DNA from 4 places in the Paenarthrobacter sp. C1 genome. Region 3 is predicted to be linked to each of the others. Evidence: predicted binding sites of a transcription regulator. Region 3 holds the regulator's gene; each other region holds the start of a gene.
What was found. Region 3 encodes LexA, which represses DNA repair genes until DNA is damaged. Its sites were predicted from a motif close to TCGAACANNTGTTCGA; they were not measured.
Positions count from the first base shown of each region.

Region 1: ACNAOU_RS21325 (shikimate dehydrogenase) is a predicted target of LexA. The motif match lies at 2,049-2,064, and genes of this name have one in related genera.
Region 2: ACNAOU_RS13160 (LexA family protein) is a predicted target of LexA. The motif match lies at 2,274-2,289, and genes of this name have one in related genera.
Region 4: ACNAOU_RS07005 (Y-family DNA polymerase) is a predicted target of LexA. The motif match lies at 2,366-2,381, and genes of this name have one in related genera.

Region 1 covers NZ_CP186052.1:4,547,593-4,551,194, forward strand. The annotation lists gene ACNAOU_RS21320 (bifunctional sugar phosphate isomerase/epimerase/4-hydroxyphenylpyruvate dioxygenase family protein) at 1-1,037, opposite strand, end outside; gene ACNAOU_RS21325 (shikimate dehydrogenase) at 1,037-1,954, opposite strand; gene ACNAOU_RS21330 (IclR family transcriptional regulator) at 2,180-2,950, opposite strand; gene ACNAOU_RS21335 (MFS transporter) at 3,156-3,602, shown strand, end outside.
Region 2 covers NZ_CP186052.1:2,791,896-2,795,497, reverse strand. The annotation lists gene ACNAOU_RS13180 (hypothetical protein) at 1-7, opposite strand, end outside; gene ACNAOU_RS13175 (hypothetical protein) at 49-459, opposite strand; gene ACNAOU_RS13170 (IS3 family transposase) at 764-1,810, opposite strand; partial or broken gene ACNAOU_RS13165 (hypothetical protein) at 1,804-1,878, opposite strand; gene ACNAOU_RS13160 (LexA family protein) at 2,303-2,758, shown strand; gene ACNAOU_RS13155 (Y-family DNA polymerase) at 2,774-3,602, shown strand, end outside.
Region 3 covers NZ_CP186052.1:1,700,593-1,704,194, reverse strand. The annotation lists gene ACNAOU_RS08085 (histidinol-phosphate transaminase) at 1-1,061, opposite strand, end outside; gene ACNAOU_RS08080 (LysM peptidoglycan-binding domain-containing protein) at 1,141-1,500, opposite strand; gene lexA (transcriptional repressor LexA) at 1,848-2,591, shown strand; gene ACNAOU_RS08070 (ATP-dependent DNA helicase) at 2,631-3,602, opposite strand, start outside.
Region 4 covers NZ_CP186052.1:1,451,300-1,454,901, forward strand. The annotation lists gene ACNAOU_RS06995 (sugar porter family MFS transporter) at 1-1,425, shown strand, start outside; gene ACNAOU_RS07000 (hypothetical protein) at 1,576-2,286, shown strand; gene ACNAOU_RS07005 (Y-family DNA polymerase) at 2,444-3,602, shown strand, end outside.

The sequences.
Region 1 (3,602 bases), 1.9 Mb from region 3:
CCCATGGTCCAGAGCTGGACGTCCTTGGTGCGGTGGCGTCCCTCGAATCCGAAGCCGAGCTGCCCCAGGAGCTTCTCGAGCTGCGCGGTGTCGTCGGCTTTGACCTCGGCGAAGTTGAAGCCGGCTGGTTCGTTGACCTTGGGCAGCGTGGCAAGTTCCATGGGATAACGACGGCGGGACGAGGCTGCTGCTTCCGTTCCGGCTTCCGCGGAGGTGCCGGCCAGCCACTTTGCGCTCTGTTCTTCCAGCCAGATGAGTGAGCGCATGGCATCCACTGCGGTCCGTTCCACGTCCGACTGGCGGAAGACGTCATTGAAGACCTCAAGCGATACCGGCCCGGTGTAGCCCGCACGGACGACGTGGCCCATGAACTTGGCGAGCTCGAACTGTCCCTCCCCGGGGAAGACCCGGTAGTGGCGGCTCCAGGAGAGCACGTCCATGGAGAGCTTGGGGGCGTCGGCAACCTGCACGAAGAAGATCTTCTCCGCGTTAATGTCCTCGATCGGGGCGGTGTCCCAGTCGCGGGAAAGGATGTGGAAGGAGTCCAGGCAGGTGCCGAGGTTCGGATGGTCCACCATTTCCACCAGGCGGTAGGCGTGCTCGTAGTCGTTGACGTACTTGCCCCAGGCCAAGGCCTCGTAGGCAACCTTGACCCCGTGGTCTCCTGCCAGTCCGGCGAGCGCTGCCAGCTGTTCGGCCCGCAGCTGGTCGTCATCGATGGTGGCCGTGGCCACGTTGGAGCAGACCAGGATGGTGTCCATGCCCAGACGCGACATGAGCTTGAACTTGGCCTCGGCCCGCTTGAGGTTGGCCTTCAGCAGGTCCGGAGTGACGCCGTCGAAATCCCGGAACGGCTGGTAGAGATCCAGGCCCAGGCCGAGGTCGGCGGCCATCTTCCGGATGTCCTCGGGACTCAGCGGGGACGTGACGAGGTCCTGCTCGAAGATCTCGATGCCGTCGAAGCCCGCGATGGCGCAGGCCTGCATCTTTTCCTTCAAGGTGCCCGACAGGCAGACTGTGGCGATTCCGGTGCGCATCAGTGGGCCGCCTTTGCGAGGGTGCCGGCGGAGAGCGCGGTTGCGGCGTCTTCCAGGGCGATCAGCTCCAGGAAGTGCTCCCGCATGCGGTTGCGGTCGGCGTCCCGTCCGGTGAAGAGTTTGAAGGCGTCGGCCGCCTGACCGACTGCCATGCGGCCGCCGTCGAGGACTTTGCAGCCCTTGGCCCGTGCTTCGCGGACCAGTTGCGTTTCGATGGGGCGGTAGACGATGTCCGCCACCCAGTGCCTCGGCTCCACGAGTCCCAGGTCCAGCGGCAGTCCGGGGTGGGCGGCCATGCCGATCGGGGTGCAGTGCACCAGGCCGTCGGCGAGGGGCATGATCTGCGGGAGTTCGTCCGTGCTGCGCGGGGTGACGGTGGCCGCGGGGAAGAGTCCGCTGAGTTCATCGGCACGTTCCGCGGCCCGGGCGGGATCCACGTCCACCAGGTCCAGGGTGGTGACACCGGCCTTGAGGAGCGCGTAGGCGACGGCAGAACCGGCCCCGCCGGCGCCAAGCTGAACGACGCGGCCCAAGGTGGCGTCCGGAAGTCCATCCCTCAAGGCCGAACCAAAGCCGGAGAAGTCCGTGTTGTGTCCGATGAACCGGCCGTCCTGGATCAGGACCGTATTGACGGCACCCAGGCGCGCGGCGTCGTCGGAAATTTCATCAAGGTGCCCAAGCACCAACTGCTTGCACGGGTGCGTGATGTTGAGGCCGTTGAAGCCCATGCGGGCGGCTGCGGTGAGGAGGTCCCCGACGGCGGCGGCCGGCAAGGCCAGCTCCAGCAGGTCGATGGGGCGGTACAGCAAGCGAAGGCCCTGCACATCGGCTTCGCGTTCATGCATGGGCGGCGTGAGCGAGGGCATGACCCCTTCGCCAACGAGGCCCACCAGAACGGACTCGGCTCGGTTGCTCATCCTAAAGCTCCTTTGACTTCAGCACCGCGGCCATTGACGTTTTCTGGGGCGTCGACGGCCGGGTGTTATCCAGATTACTACAAGTGTTCATATTCCGCACGCTTGTTCTTATCGCGAACAAATGACGTGCCAGATGCGTTGTGTCGGGCTGATTTTGGCGTTGCGGGGCCTGCTTTGCGCGCCAAGAGTCGCGTTTAGCGCGCAGAACGGGCCCCGCAACGAAGCTCAGCGCTGCGGCAGGCGGGCCGCGAGTTCAGCCGCAGCCTCCTGCAGGGTGGGCACATGGGCGATGAGTTCCTCCATGCTGAGTCGGAAAACCGGAACGGCAGTGGCCAGCGAAGCGAACGCGTGACCCTGGGAGTTGAGGACCGGGACAGCGACGGCGCGCATGCCGATCTCGTTTTCCTCGTCCATCACGGCGTAGCCCTGCCGGCGCACCTGTTCAATTTCCGCCCTAAAGGCATCCCGATCAGTAATGGAATGCTCAGTGAGCGGGTCCAGGGGAAGTTCCTCGATCAGGCGTTTTCGCTCGGGCTCATCCTCGAACGCGACCAGGGCCTTGCCCACCGACGTCGTGTGCAACGCTCCCAGATGTCCGGGGTCACTGGTGACGCGGAACGTCTTGGGCCCGTCCACCTTGTTGACCGTGAGGTGATGGTCGCCGTCGCGGACCGAGAGGATGGTGGCCTCATGCGTACTGTCGGTGACCCGCTGCAGGACCGGCAGCGCTGTGGCAGCGAAGCCGTGGTGGTTGGAGACGCGTTGTCCGAGCTGGAAGACGCGCAGGCCCAGGTGGTAGCGGCGGCCATCGGGTTCGTAGTCAACGAATCCGTCGCGGGTCAACGAGCCCAGCAGCCGGTAGGTGGTACTGAAAGGCAGTCCGGCGCTTCTGGCCAGATCCGCCGCACTTGCACCCTTCGGCTCGTTTCCCAGCAGGACCAGCAGGCCCAGGGCTTTGCCGACCATGTCGGTCTTTGTGTCCTCTTTCACACTCATAACCCGATGCTCTCACATAGTGAGAGCTATTTCTAGATGGTGATTACACCTCTTGACAAGTGACCATACTCACAGGGATCATTGCTGTATTACGCAAGTAGCTCTCACCATGTGGTTACTAGCTAAGGGATTGACCGGCCGCACCTCGCTTGGGTCTCCCGCTGAAGCTCTATTCGCGACATCGTCGTCACAGAAGGAACACCCAATGAGCCAAACAATGCCGTCAGCGACGCCAGGCATCACCGAAACCACCGGGACTCCCAAGAAGGCTGCCCTCGCCAGCTTCCTGGGCAGCGCCGTGGAGTACTACGACTTCTTCATCTTCGGATCTGCCGCGGCCTTGATTTTCCCGCACGTCTTCTTCCCGGACGCAGACACCAATGCGGCCGTCATGTCCTTTGCCACGTTCGGCTTCGCCTACCTTGCACGGCCCATCGGCGCTGCGTTCCTGGGTCACTTCGGCGACCGGATCGGCCGGCAGAAGGTCCTCATGTTCACCCTGGTGCTCATGGGCGCCTCGACCTTCGTGATCGGCTGCCTACCCGACTTCAAAACCATCGGCTGGGGTGCCCCGATCCTCCTGGTACTTGCCCGGCTCTGCCAGGGTTTGTCGGCAGCGGGCGAGCAGGCCGGCGCGTCATCCATGACCTTG
Region 2 (3,602 bases), 1.1 Mb from region 3:
CGTCCATCAGCTCGTCGGTGGACGGCATGATCTCGTTCAGCCCCTGGCTCACGTCAGCTCCCCGTTCTCCTCGTCCAGCAGATAGTTGTCGCCCCTGGTCAGCCCGAGCAGGGAATCGAAGCCCATGGTCACGACCCGCTCGAGGTTGGCGTTGTTCGTCGAAAGCGCCTTGAGCTCGTCGACGACCTGGTTGATACGCGCGGTGAGCAGATCAGGGATGTCGAAGTCGAGATTCTCGCGCCGGATCTTCTCGGCGATCGCCTCGGCGTAGTACTCGTTGGCGGAGGGGTAGCCGCGCCGCTGCGCCCAGTACTCCGCCCGCTGCTTCTCGTCCGAGGACAGGCGGGTAAAGACCCGCTCCCTGCGGTCGCTGCCGTTCTGGTCGATGCTCGGTCCACCGGACCTGGTCGCAGCCCGCGCAGCGGGAGGCGCAGCCTTCGGCTCGTCGACGACGGTCATGTCTGGCCTCTCCTGTCATATTCGACTGATGTACGAGTCCATTCTAACGTCATTCGATTGTCTGTCACGAATGATTGGGCAATGACTTGTGACAGACCTTTGCGGAGAGGTCGGGCAGAGAGGTGGAGTCATCTGCGTCACCCGGTCAGCGCCTGATCGCGTGTCCCAGGCGGCCTCGGTTCCTCGACCCCAAGGCCGGGGCCGCTGAACGTTGGTTCGCACCTCCCGTTCGTGCGAAAAAGAGAAGGCCCCGACGCGCATGAAGTGAACTGGTCCCCGGAAGTTGGACTGGTTTAGATAAAGGCTAGGCCGCGAGGGCCTGAGTTCGGTATTGCACCGGGCTCAGGCCCTCGAGCTTTGTCGAGATCCTCTCGTTGTTGTACCAACTGATGTACTCGTGCAGCGCTGCTTCAAGTGCATCGGTGCTGAGAAACCGGACGTGATGGAAGAGCTCTTCCTTGAGGTGGCCAAAGAAATTCTCCATCACCGCGTTGTCGTAGCAGTTGCCTTTGCGGGACATTGATTGGATCGCGCCGGCACCCTCCAGAAGGCTCCGCCACGAGGCATGGCGGTATTGGAAGCCCTGGTCCGAATGCACGAGCGGCTGCTGACCAGGCTCCAGACAGGTCAGGGCCTCACCCAACGAAGTGTTGGTCAGAGCCAGGTTCGGGGATGTGCCGATGGTGTGGGAGATGATCTGCCGGTCGAAGAGATCCATGACCGGCGAGAGGTAGAGCTTGCGGTCTCCGATGCTGAACTCTGTCACGTCAGTGACCCACTTCTGGTTCGGTGCCGCGGCGTTGAACTCTCGGTTTAGCAGGTTCGGTGCGGTGGTGCCTTGCTCGCCTTTGTAGGAGTTATAGCGTTTTCTCCGCCGGACCTTGCAAAGCAGCCCGAGTGCCCGCATGAGTTTCAGCACGGTCTTCTTCGCGACCGCCCAGCCTTGCTTGCGCAGTTCAGTGTGGATGCGGCGGTGCCCGTAGCGGGCATGGTTCTTTTTGAAGATGTCCGTGATGGAGGACTTGAGTTCCTCTTGCGGGTCCGGGGCCTGAAGGCGGGCCTGGTGGTAGAAAAACGTTGATCGGGCTAGACCTGAGACCTGCAGAAGCGCCGGAAGCGGGAAGTCAGCCTTGAGGGCGATAAGGGCCTGGACCTTCACCGTTGTTTTTGAGCCCTCAAGGCCCGCAATTTTCCCAGATAGGCGACTTCCGCCCGCAAGCGCTCGTTCTCGCGCCGCAACCGCTCTAGCTCTGTTGTTTCCGTCGGCGGTGGGCTGTCGGGCTTCCGAGGCCTGCCTTTGGCCTTCGGGCGCAACGCGTCGGCGCCATCGCGGCGATACACGCGAGCCCACGTCTTCACCAGCTCCGGAGAAGACAACCCAGCTTCGGCAGCGAGATCTGACGCGGCTTCGCCCGCCATGAACCGCATCACCAACGCAAGCTTAAAGTCGAACGAGTACGACTGTTTCGTCGGCTTGGTCACCAGCGCTCCCTGACCACGAATCCTCCACCGTCGATACAGTTTTCTGATCGGCCAGCGCGACACGCCCAGCAACCTGGCAGTGGCCGTGTCAGCAAGGCCCTTCTCAAACCACGCTACAGCGGTCTTGCGCTGATTCTCCGATAACGACCTGCTTGCACACATAAAACTGCTCCCCGGGAGTCCGAACTGAATTTCTCAGTCCAACTTCCGGGGAGCAGTTCAAGCGCACCGGGGCCTTTATTCCTGCCCGCAGTCCCAGAGCCCAGGCCTGTCCGGTCCGCCCGGCAGTTGCTCCACGTTGCGTGCCGTTCCCGCCCGGGCGTACGATTCCATCGAACATATGTTCGAAAAGGAAGTGGACATGCAGGCCTCGCAGCCAGAACCGTTGGCGCTCGACGAGCCGCTGATACTCCCGTTCGCGCCGGAAGCCGTCGCCTGCGGCTTCCCCAGCCCTGCAGAGGGATATTGGTCCGGGGACCTTGATCTTGTCCAGCACCTGGTCCGGGACCCAACATGTACATTTGTCTGGCGTGCAGCCGGCCATTCCATGACCGGAGCCGGAATCAATGACGGCGACCTGCTGCTCGTGGACCGGGGGATCGATCCCGTTCCGGGCAAGATCGTGATCGCCGTCGTTGACGGCGAATACACCGTCAAGCGGCTGGACGTCATCCAGGGACGTACCGTTCTCGTGGCAGAGAACCTTGACTATGCGGACGTCGTTCTCCACGAACACACCGAGATGTCAGTCTGGGGCGTGGTCACATGGATTCTGTCTCCTGCGAAAACCAAACGTGGTGTCAGACCCCGCCTATAGTCTCCAGCCGTGGCAATGACGACTCTCACCCCAGCATCCGATCAAATCGCTCTCGTAGACTGCGTCTCCTTTTACGCCAACGCGGAGCGCGTCTTCGACCCCACGCTGCATGACCGGCCGACCCTTGTCCTCTCGAACAATGACGGCTGTGTGGTTGCCGCGTGCCCGCTGGTGAAGGAGCTCGATCCTGACATCATGGGCAAGCCGTGGTTCAAGATCCGCGGCTGGTGCCAGGCCAAGGGCGTCGAAGCCAGGTCATCGAACTATGAGCTCTATGGCTCGCTGAGTGCACGGGTTGCCACCATTCTGGGCCGCTTCAGTGCGTGGCAGGAAGTGTATTCGATCGACGAAAGCTGGCTGAAGCTGCGGGGCGCTCCTGAAGAACTCGAATCACGGGGACAGGAGATCCGACGGACTGTCCTCCAGCTGACCGGAATTCCTGTCCGCGTCGCGATCGGTCCCACGAAGACCCTCGCCAAGGTAGCGGCTCTCGGCATCAAGAAAAACCCCGCGTTCAATGGAGTTCTCGATCTCCGGCGGTTTTCGGAGGAGCAGCTTGACCGGATCCTTGACTCCCTCCATGTGACTGACCTCTGGGGCGTCGCCGGGCGTAACGGCAAGCGCCTGGCTGCGCGCGGCATCCACACGGCCAGAGAACTGCGTGACGCTGATGCCAAATGGCTCCGCAAACGGTTCTCCGTCGTCATGGAAAGAACCATCCTGGAGCTGCGCGGGCAAAAATGTATCGGGCTGGAGACCCAGCCGCCGGCTGCCAAGGACCAGCTGATCTATTCCAGGAGCTTCTCGCGCAAGCTTACGGACCCTGACGAGATGCATCAGGTTC
Region 3 (3,602 bases):
GTGGTTTCCGGTTCGGTCCCGGCGGTAACCCGCAAGTGACCCGGAATGCCGACATCACGTATGAGCACGCCTGCGTCGAGCAGCCCTTGCCAGATCTCGTGCGGGTTCTCGAGTCCACCGAAGAAGACGTAGTTCGAGTCCGACGCCGCGGGCTTGAGTCCCATGCGGAGAAGTTCGGTGACGATCCGATCGCGCTGGACCTTGATGTCCTCAACGTCGGCCATCAGGGCCTCGCGGTGAGTCAATGCTGCGAGGGCGGTGGCCTGCGTGATGGCAGACAAGTGGTACGGCAGGCGGACCAACCTGATGGCGTCCGTAACTTCAGGGGCCGCCGCCATGTAGCCGAGCCGGGCACCTGCCAGGGCAAATGCCTTGCTCATGGTGCGCGAAACGATCAGGCGCTCACGGCCGGGCAGGAGCGTCAACGCGCTCGGCGTGTTGTCGTGGGCGAACTCGTGGTAGGCCTCGTCCACGATCACGATGGCCTGGCTTGCTTCACCGGCTTCATACACGGCCTCCACCACATCCAGGCCCAGGCCCGTCCCTGTGGGGTTGTTCGGTGAGCACAGGAAAACAATGTTGGCTCCGGTTTCGCGCACCTGCGCAGCCGCCGACCGGGCATTCAGCCCGTAGTCATCGGCGCGGACTCCCCGGATGTATTCGGTATCCGTTCCGCTGGCCAGCAACGGGTACATGGAATACGTGGGCGGGAAGCCAAGGGCCTTGCGTCCCGGGCCGCCAAACGCCTGCAGGATCTGTTGCAGGACCTCGTTGGACCCGTTGGCGGCCCAGATGTTGTCTGCTGAAAGGCCGTGGCCAAGATACTCGGCGAGGGCCTCACGAAGATCGGTGAACTCGCGGTCAGGATAGCGGTTCAGTCCTGTGGCGGCTGCTGCCACGGCCTCAGTAATCGCCGCCTGAACATCGGCGGGGACGCCATGGGTGTTTTCGTTAACGTTGAGCAAAACGGGGACATCAAGCTGCGGTGCGCCGTAGGGGCTCAGTCCACGCAGGTTGGTCCGGAGGGGTAGTCGGTCAAGTCGCTCAAGCTGCTCACTCACTGGAACAGTTTAAGGGGCTGGCGGGACTGCGGAGTAACTATGACGTCGCGGCGCGTGATCCGGCTACCGGCTAACAGCCTTAGTGGGCCGGGACGAACAGCTGCTGCCCCGGAAGGATGCGCCCGCCGCGGAGGTCGTTCAACTGGATGATTTCAGCAATGACATCACGCGGGTCCCGCTCCGGAGCCGCCGCGCCGGCAATGCCCCACAGGGACTGACCCGGCTGGACTGTCACAGAGACTGCAACCGGCGGCTGCAGCTCGGCCTGGGAATCGGAAGCCTTGGCAGGGGAAGTGATGAACCCGGCAAGGCTGAGCAGAACAGCCGCCAGCAGCATGGCCGGGATGAAGAAGAACACCACTCGGCCACGGCGGGTCAGCCGCAGGCGGGCGGGGGCCTGCGTGGTGCGGAAATCAGCGAACGAAGTTATTGCGGACATGAGCTGAGCCCTTCTGAGCTATTGCCTTGCTCCGGAGCTTCCGGAGCAAGGCTGCCAATTCTTTGTGTGCTCCTCCCGACTGCGGCCGGTATTCGAACAGTTCGTTCGAATATCCAGTTTCAGCGCGAGGTTTATAGAACACATGTTCGAACCTTGCTATGACATTTTTAGCACTTATCAACGAACGGTGTCGAGACTCGCTAGAACAAATGTTTGATAAACGCCTGTGCCTGCCCTACGTTTGAGTGAAGGAACAGCACTGTTTCAGTGGAACAGGAGGGTCTGACATTTTTTCAGTCCCTGCATCCCCGGTTCGTTTCGGGGCGGAACGAAAGGCATTGGCGAACATGGCAGCGAAAGCCACAGGCGGCGGGGTACCCCTGCGGAGCCAACAGCCTCCCAAGACTCCCAAGAGCCTGACCGTGCGCCAGAAAAAGATCCTGGAAACCATCCAGCGGTCAGTCAACGACAACGGCTATCCGCCCAGCATGCGCGAAATCGGGGACACCGTTGGACTGGCCAGCCTTTCCAGCGTTACCCACCAGTTGTCCCAGCTGGAAAAACTCGGCTACCTTCGCCGGGACCCCAAGCGTCCCCGCGCAATGGAAGTGCTGATGCCCTTGACCCTGGACGGCGGCCCCATCCCGGGCGTTGAGGCACCGGCAACGCTTCGGAGCACCGGCGGCCTGGCTGTGACAGAACTCACCAGTGCAAGCGACACCGCCATGGTTCCGCTGGTTGGCCGCATCGCGGCAGGCGGACCCATCCTGGCCGACCAGACAGTTGAGGACGTGCTCCCCCTGCCCAGGCAACTGGTGGGACACGGTGAGCTCTTCATGTTGAAAGTCGCTGGCGACTCCATGATTGATGCCGCGATCTGCGACGGCGACTGGGTCGTTGTCCGCCGCCAGAACGACGCCATCAACGGCGACATCGTGGCCGCTTTGCTGGACGACGAAGCCACTGTAAAGACGTTCCGACAGCGCGATGGCCATACCTGGCTGCTGCCCCAAAACACCCAGTACGAACCCATTCTCGGCGACCAGGCAACCATCATGGGCAAGGTCGTTTCGGTACTGAGGTCCCTCTAGCTTTTTCCGACCCGTAAGGGGCCCGGAGCTGACTGTCCTCTACGCCTTCCTGGCGGATCCCAAGCGCTCCAGGACACCACGAACCACGGTGCGGTCAGTGGTCGGCCAGAACGGCGGCAGGGCGGCCCGCAGGAACCCGCCGTAACGTTCTGTCGACAGGCGTGAATCAAGGACTGCCACTACGCCCTTGTCACCGGTGGACCGGATCAGGCGCCCTGCACCCTGCGCGAGCCGGATGGCTGCGTGGGTGGCGGAAACAGCCATGAACCCGTTCCCCCCGGACTGTGCCACGGCACGGGAACGGGCGGTCATCAGGGGATCGTCAGGACGCGGGAAGGGAATCCGGTCAATAACCACCAGGCGGCATGAGCCGCCGGGTACGTCCACCCCTTGCCACAGCGACATGGTTCCGAAGAGGCAAGTATCCGGCTCGTCGGCAAATTGCTTCACCAACGCAGCCATGGTCGATTCGCCTTGACAGAGGATATCCACGTCCAGGCGCAGCCGCATGGCGTCCGCAGCTTCCTCGGCGGCCCGCCGTGAGGAGAAAAGACACAGTGCTCCCCCGCCGGATGCCCGGATGAGGTCTTCCAATTCGTCCAAGGCCTCCGGTGACGTGCCCCGACCGGGTTTCGGAAGGTGCTTCGCTACGTACAGCACCCCCTGTTTGGGGTAATCAAAAGGAGATCCGACGTCGATTCCTGTCCAGCTGGGCGCGCCGTCGCCAATCAGGCCGAGGCCTCCGGCCGCGGGTTCAAAAGCCGAGCCGATGGCCAGCGTGGCCGAGGTCAGCACCACCGTGTGTCCGGCGAACAATCCCTCGCGCAACCTGCCTGCCACGCTCAGCGGCGCGATGTTGATGAGCGCAGGCGCGGTCTCGTCAGGTTGGGAGTATCCCTGCTGGGGATCAAAAGTGCTGTTACGGGAGAACCACACTACTTCGCGGTTCTCCTTGGCAGCGAGCATCCGTTCGCACAGCTCAAGGATGAGCATCAGGCGCGAACGTGCCAG
Region 4 (3,602 bases), 250 kb from region 3:
GCCCTTCCTCCGCTGACCAACGGCCCGCACAGAAAGCGCCTTGGCCTCGTAGCCCTGGTTGCAACCTTCGGCGGACTGCTGTTCGGCTATGACACTGGTGTCATCAACGGTGCCCTGAGGCCCATGACGGCCGATCTCGGCCTGACGCCCCTGACGGAAGGGATCGTGACCAGCTCCCTGTTGTTCGGTGCGGCAGCCGGAGCCGTGGGAGGTGGCCGCCTGTCCGATTCGTGGGGCCGCCGCAAGTCCATCCTCCTGCTCGCGGTGCTGTTCCTGGCCGGCACCATCGCCTGCGTCTTCGCGCCCAACTTTGAAGTGATGGTGCTCGGACGCGTTGTTCTCGGACTTGCCGTCGGCGGAGCGTCCACCGTGGTGCCTGTCTTCCTTGCCGAACTGGCGCCCTACGAGATCCGGGGCTCGCTGGCCGGCCGGAATGAGCTCATGATCGTTATCGGCCAGCTGGCGGCGTTTGTCGTCAATGCCATCATCGGTAACGTCTGGGGAGAGTTCGGGGGAGTATGGCGCCTCATGCTCGCCGTTGCCGCACTGCCTGCCATCGCGTTGTTCTTCGGCATGCTCCGGATGCCCGAATCGCCGCGCTGGCTGATATCCAAGGGCCGTTGGGAAGAAGCCCTCGTTGTCCTCAAGACGATCCGGTCAGTGGAACGCGCAGAGGCCGAAATGGCCGACGTCAAGCACCTCGCCGACGAAGAGCGGGTGTCGAAGGCGACGTCGTGGGGCGCGCTCAAAGACAAGTGGATCCTTCGCATCATCCTGGTCGGCATCGGCTTGGGTGTGGCCCAGCAGCTGACCGGCATCAACTCGATCATGTACTACGGTCAGTCTGTGCTGGTCGAGGCTGGATTCGACTCCAACGCAGCCCTGATCGCCAACATCGCTCCCGGCGTGATCGCGGTAGTCGGGGGCGTCATTGCCCTGACGTTGATGCAGCGCGTCAACCGCCGCACCACCCTGCTCCTGGGCTTCACCTTGACCACGGCATGCCACTTCCTGATCGGCATCGCCTCCGTCCTCCTTCCCATAGGAAACGAGGCCCGTCCATTCGTGATCCTGTTCCTGGTGGTGGCGTTCGTCGGTTCGATGCAGACCTTCCTGAATATCGCCGTCTGGGTCATGCTGTCGGAGATCTTCCCGCTTCACGTCCGTGGTTTCGCCATCGGCCTGTCGGTATTCTGCCTGTGGATCGCCAACGCGCTGCTGGGCCTGTTCTTCCCGACCCTGGTGGCCGGCGTCGGGATCACCGGAACCTTTTTCCTGTTCGGCGGCGTGGGCATCGCGGCCCTCATCTTCATCTACACCCAGGTCCCTGAGACCCGTGGGCGCACCCTGGAAGCGCTTGAAGAGGACGTCACTACCGGGGCCATCTATCTGGTGCACAAGAAGGACGCCGCCGCCCGCCCGTAGCCGGGCTCATGGTGTGAATCTCATAGCGCGAAATATCCCGCTCTTCGGACTTTTCCGCAGTCCGGAGGGCGGGATGTTTCGTAACGTGCGCAATAAGGCCTGCGCAAACAGCCCCGGCTCCTCGTTGGCTCCGCTGGCCAAAGCTCCACAATGACGTCAAAAGCGTGGTTGGATGGCGGTGTGCAGAAACGGTTGCCGGGCGATGATGTAACGGAGACCCGGTTGGGCGCTTCACGGATGGGGGCGGAGGTTTCCGCGGAAACGGACTCGGCGCGATCTACCGCAGCGCGGCGGCGCCTCAAGTGGGGCATCGTGTTGGCCCTCGTCTCGGTGCTGCTGGGAGTAGCAGCCCAAGCTTCCGCAGCGTGGGTCAGTGATTCATGGCCTGAGGTTCTGGTCTACTTCGTCATGCCGGGGTGGGCGCTCATTCTGTGTGGTCACCTTCTGAGTGGGGCTGCCGCCTTGGCAGCGCTGGTTCTGCTGGTGCCGGTGCTGGTCAGGCGGATTTCCCGCGGCCGGATCCGTCGGCTGACTGCCGTTCTGGCAGTTCTGGCCAGTGTCACGGCGGCTCTGCCGTGGTCTATGTATTCTGCTGGCATGGGGCTAGCCGCCGCGGCGGCAACATACGCCCAAGTGACGGCAAGCAGCGGAGACAGTGTCGTCGTCGAACAATCAGGTTTCGATCCACAAACCTATTCCGTTTATTCACAAAAATCGTGGGGGCTCTGGCAACGAACTGTCCCGTGGCTGTCCGCCACAGAGGTCTTCGACCCCAAGGACTGCATACTGACGGGCGGAAGCAGCGATCTCGTGCTCCACTGCGGAGTCGATGACGTCATCGTGCCGCGCCTAGGGGACTAGCCAAGCCCTTTCCTCCTGCAGCGGGCTCAATTGGTCAGGGAAGTTTCGTTGTCGGTGGGTGGCGGTACAGTTGACTTATTCGAATATATCTTCGAATCAGCGGCGTGTCCTCCCATTTTCCGAGGTCGCGCATGTTAGTGACCAATCGAGGAGGAGCATGTCCAGGCCGGCCCTTATGCACACGATGCAGGAGATCGCCCACGTGGACATCAATTGTTTCTATGCTTCAGCAGAACGGGCCTTCAATCCCGCGTTGGAGGGCAAACCCCTGATCGTGCTCTCCAACAATGACGGTTGCGCCGTGACGAGGTCGCCTGAGGCGAAGCAGCTTGGCATCGGGCTGGGCGACCCATGGTTCAAGCTGGCTCCACGGGCCAAGGAATGGGGGCTCATTGCGCTGTCCAGCAACTACGAACTATACGGAGACATCAGCTCGCGCGTCATGGAGCTATTGCGGCGCTACTCGGCGTGGCAGGAGGTCTATTCGATCGACGAAGCGTTCCTGGGCGTCAAGGGCCGGCCGGAGGAGTTGCTGCAGCTGGGGCGAACCATCAAGGATGCTTGCCGCAGGAACGTTGGAGTTCCGGTGTGCGTCGGAATCGCCCGCACCAAAACGCTTGCCAAGCTGGCCAACAAATGGGCCAAACACAATCCGGCTTTCAACGGCGTGTGCCGTTGGGATTCGGTTCCTGAAGCCCAGCGCGAAGCGCTCATGGCCCGGCTGTCCGTCATCGAGATCTGGGGCGTGGCTACCAGGCTCACCAAGCGGCTGAACGCGATGGGCATCTTTTCAATCCTGGACCTGGTTCGGGCAGATCCCGTGGCCCTCCGGGACAAGTTCTCCATCGTCATGATGCGCACCGTCCTGGAACTGCAGGGAACGCCGTGCATCCCCATGGAAGAGGAAAGGATCGGACGGGACCAGCTGATCTTCTCGCGTTCGTTCTCGACGCCGATTACGACGGCGGCCCAGCTGCGGCAGGTGCTCAGCGTCTACGGGCAGATGGCCAGCGCCAGGCTGGCCAAGCACGACCTCCAAGCCAAGCTGCTGACGGCGTTCGCAGCAACGTCGGTGTACAACCCGAACGACAAATCGTTTCCCGCTGTGAACGTCAAGCTGCCCATGCCCACCGCCGATCCAGTGCTGCTCACCAAGGCTGCGCACGCCCTGGTCCCCAAAATCCAGGAGGGCGTCAGGTACGCCAAGGCCGGAATCATGGTCACCGACCTCCGTCCCAGCGGCAACCAGAAGCCCTTGGAGATCTTCGAGAACCGCCACGAGGAACGGGGTATCGGAAGCTTGCTGGAGGAGGTCA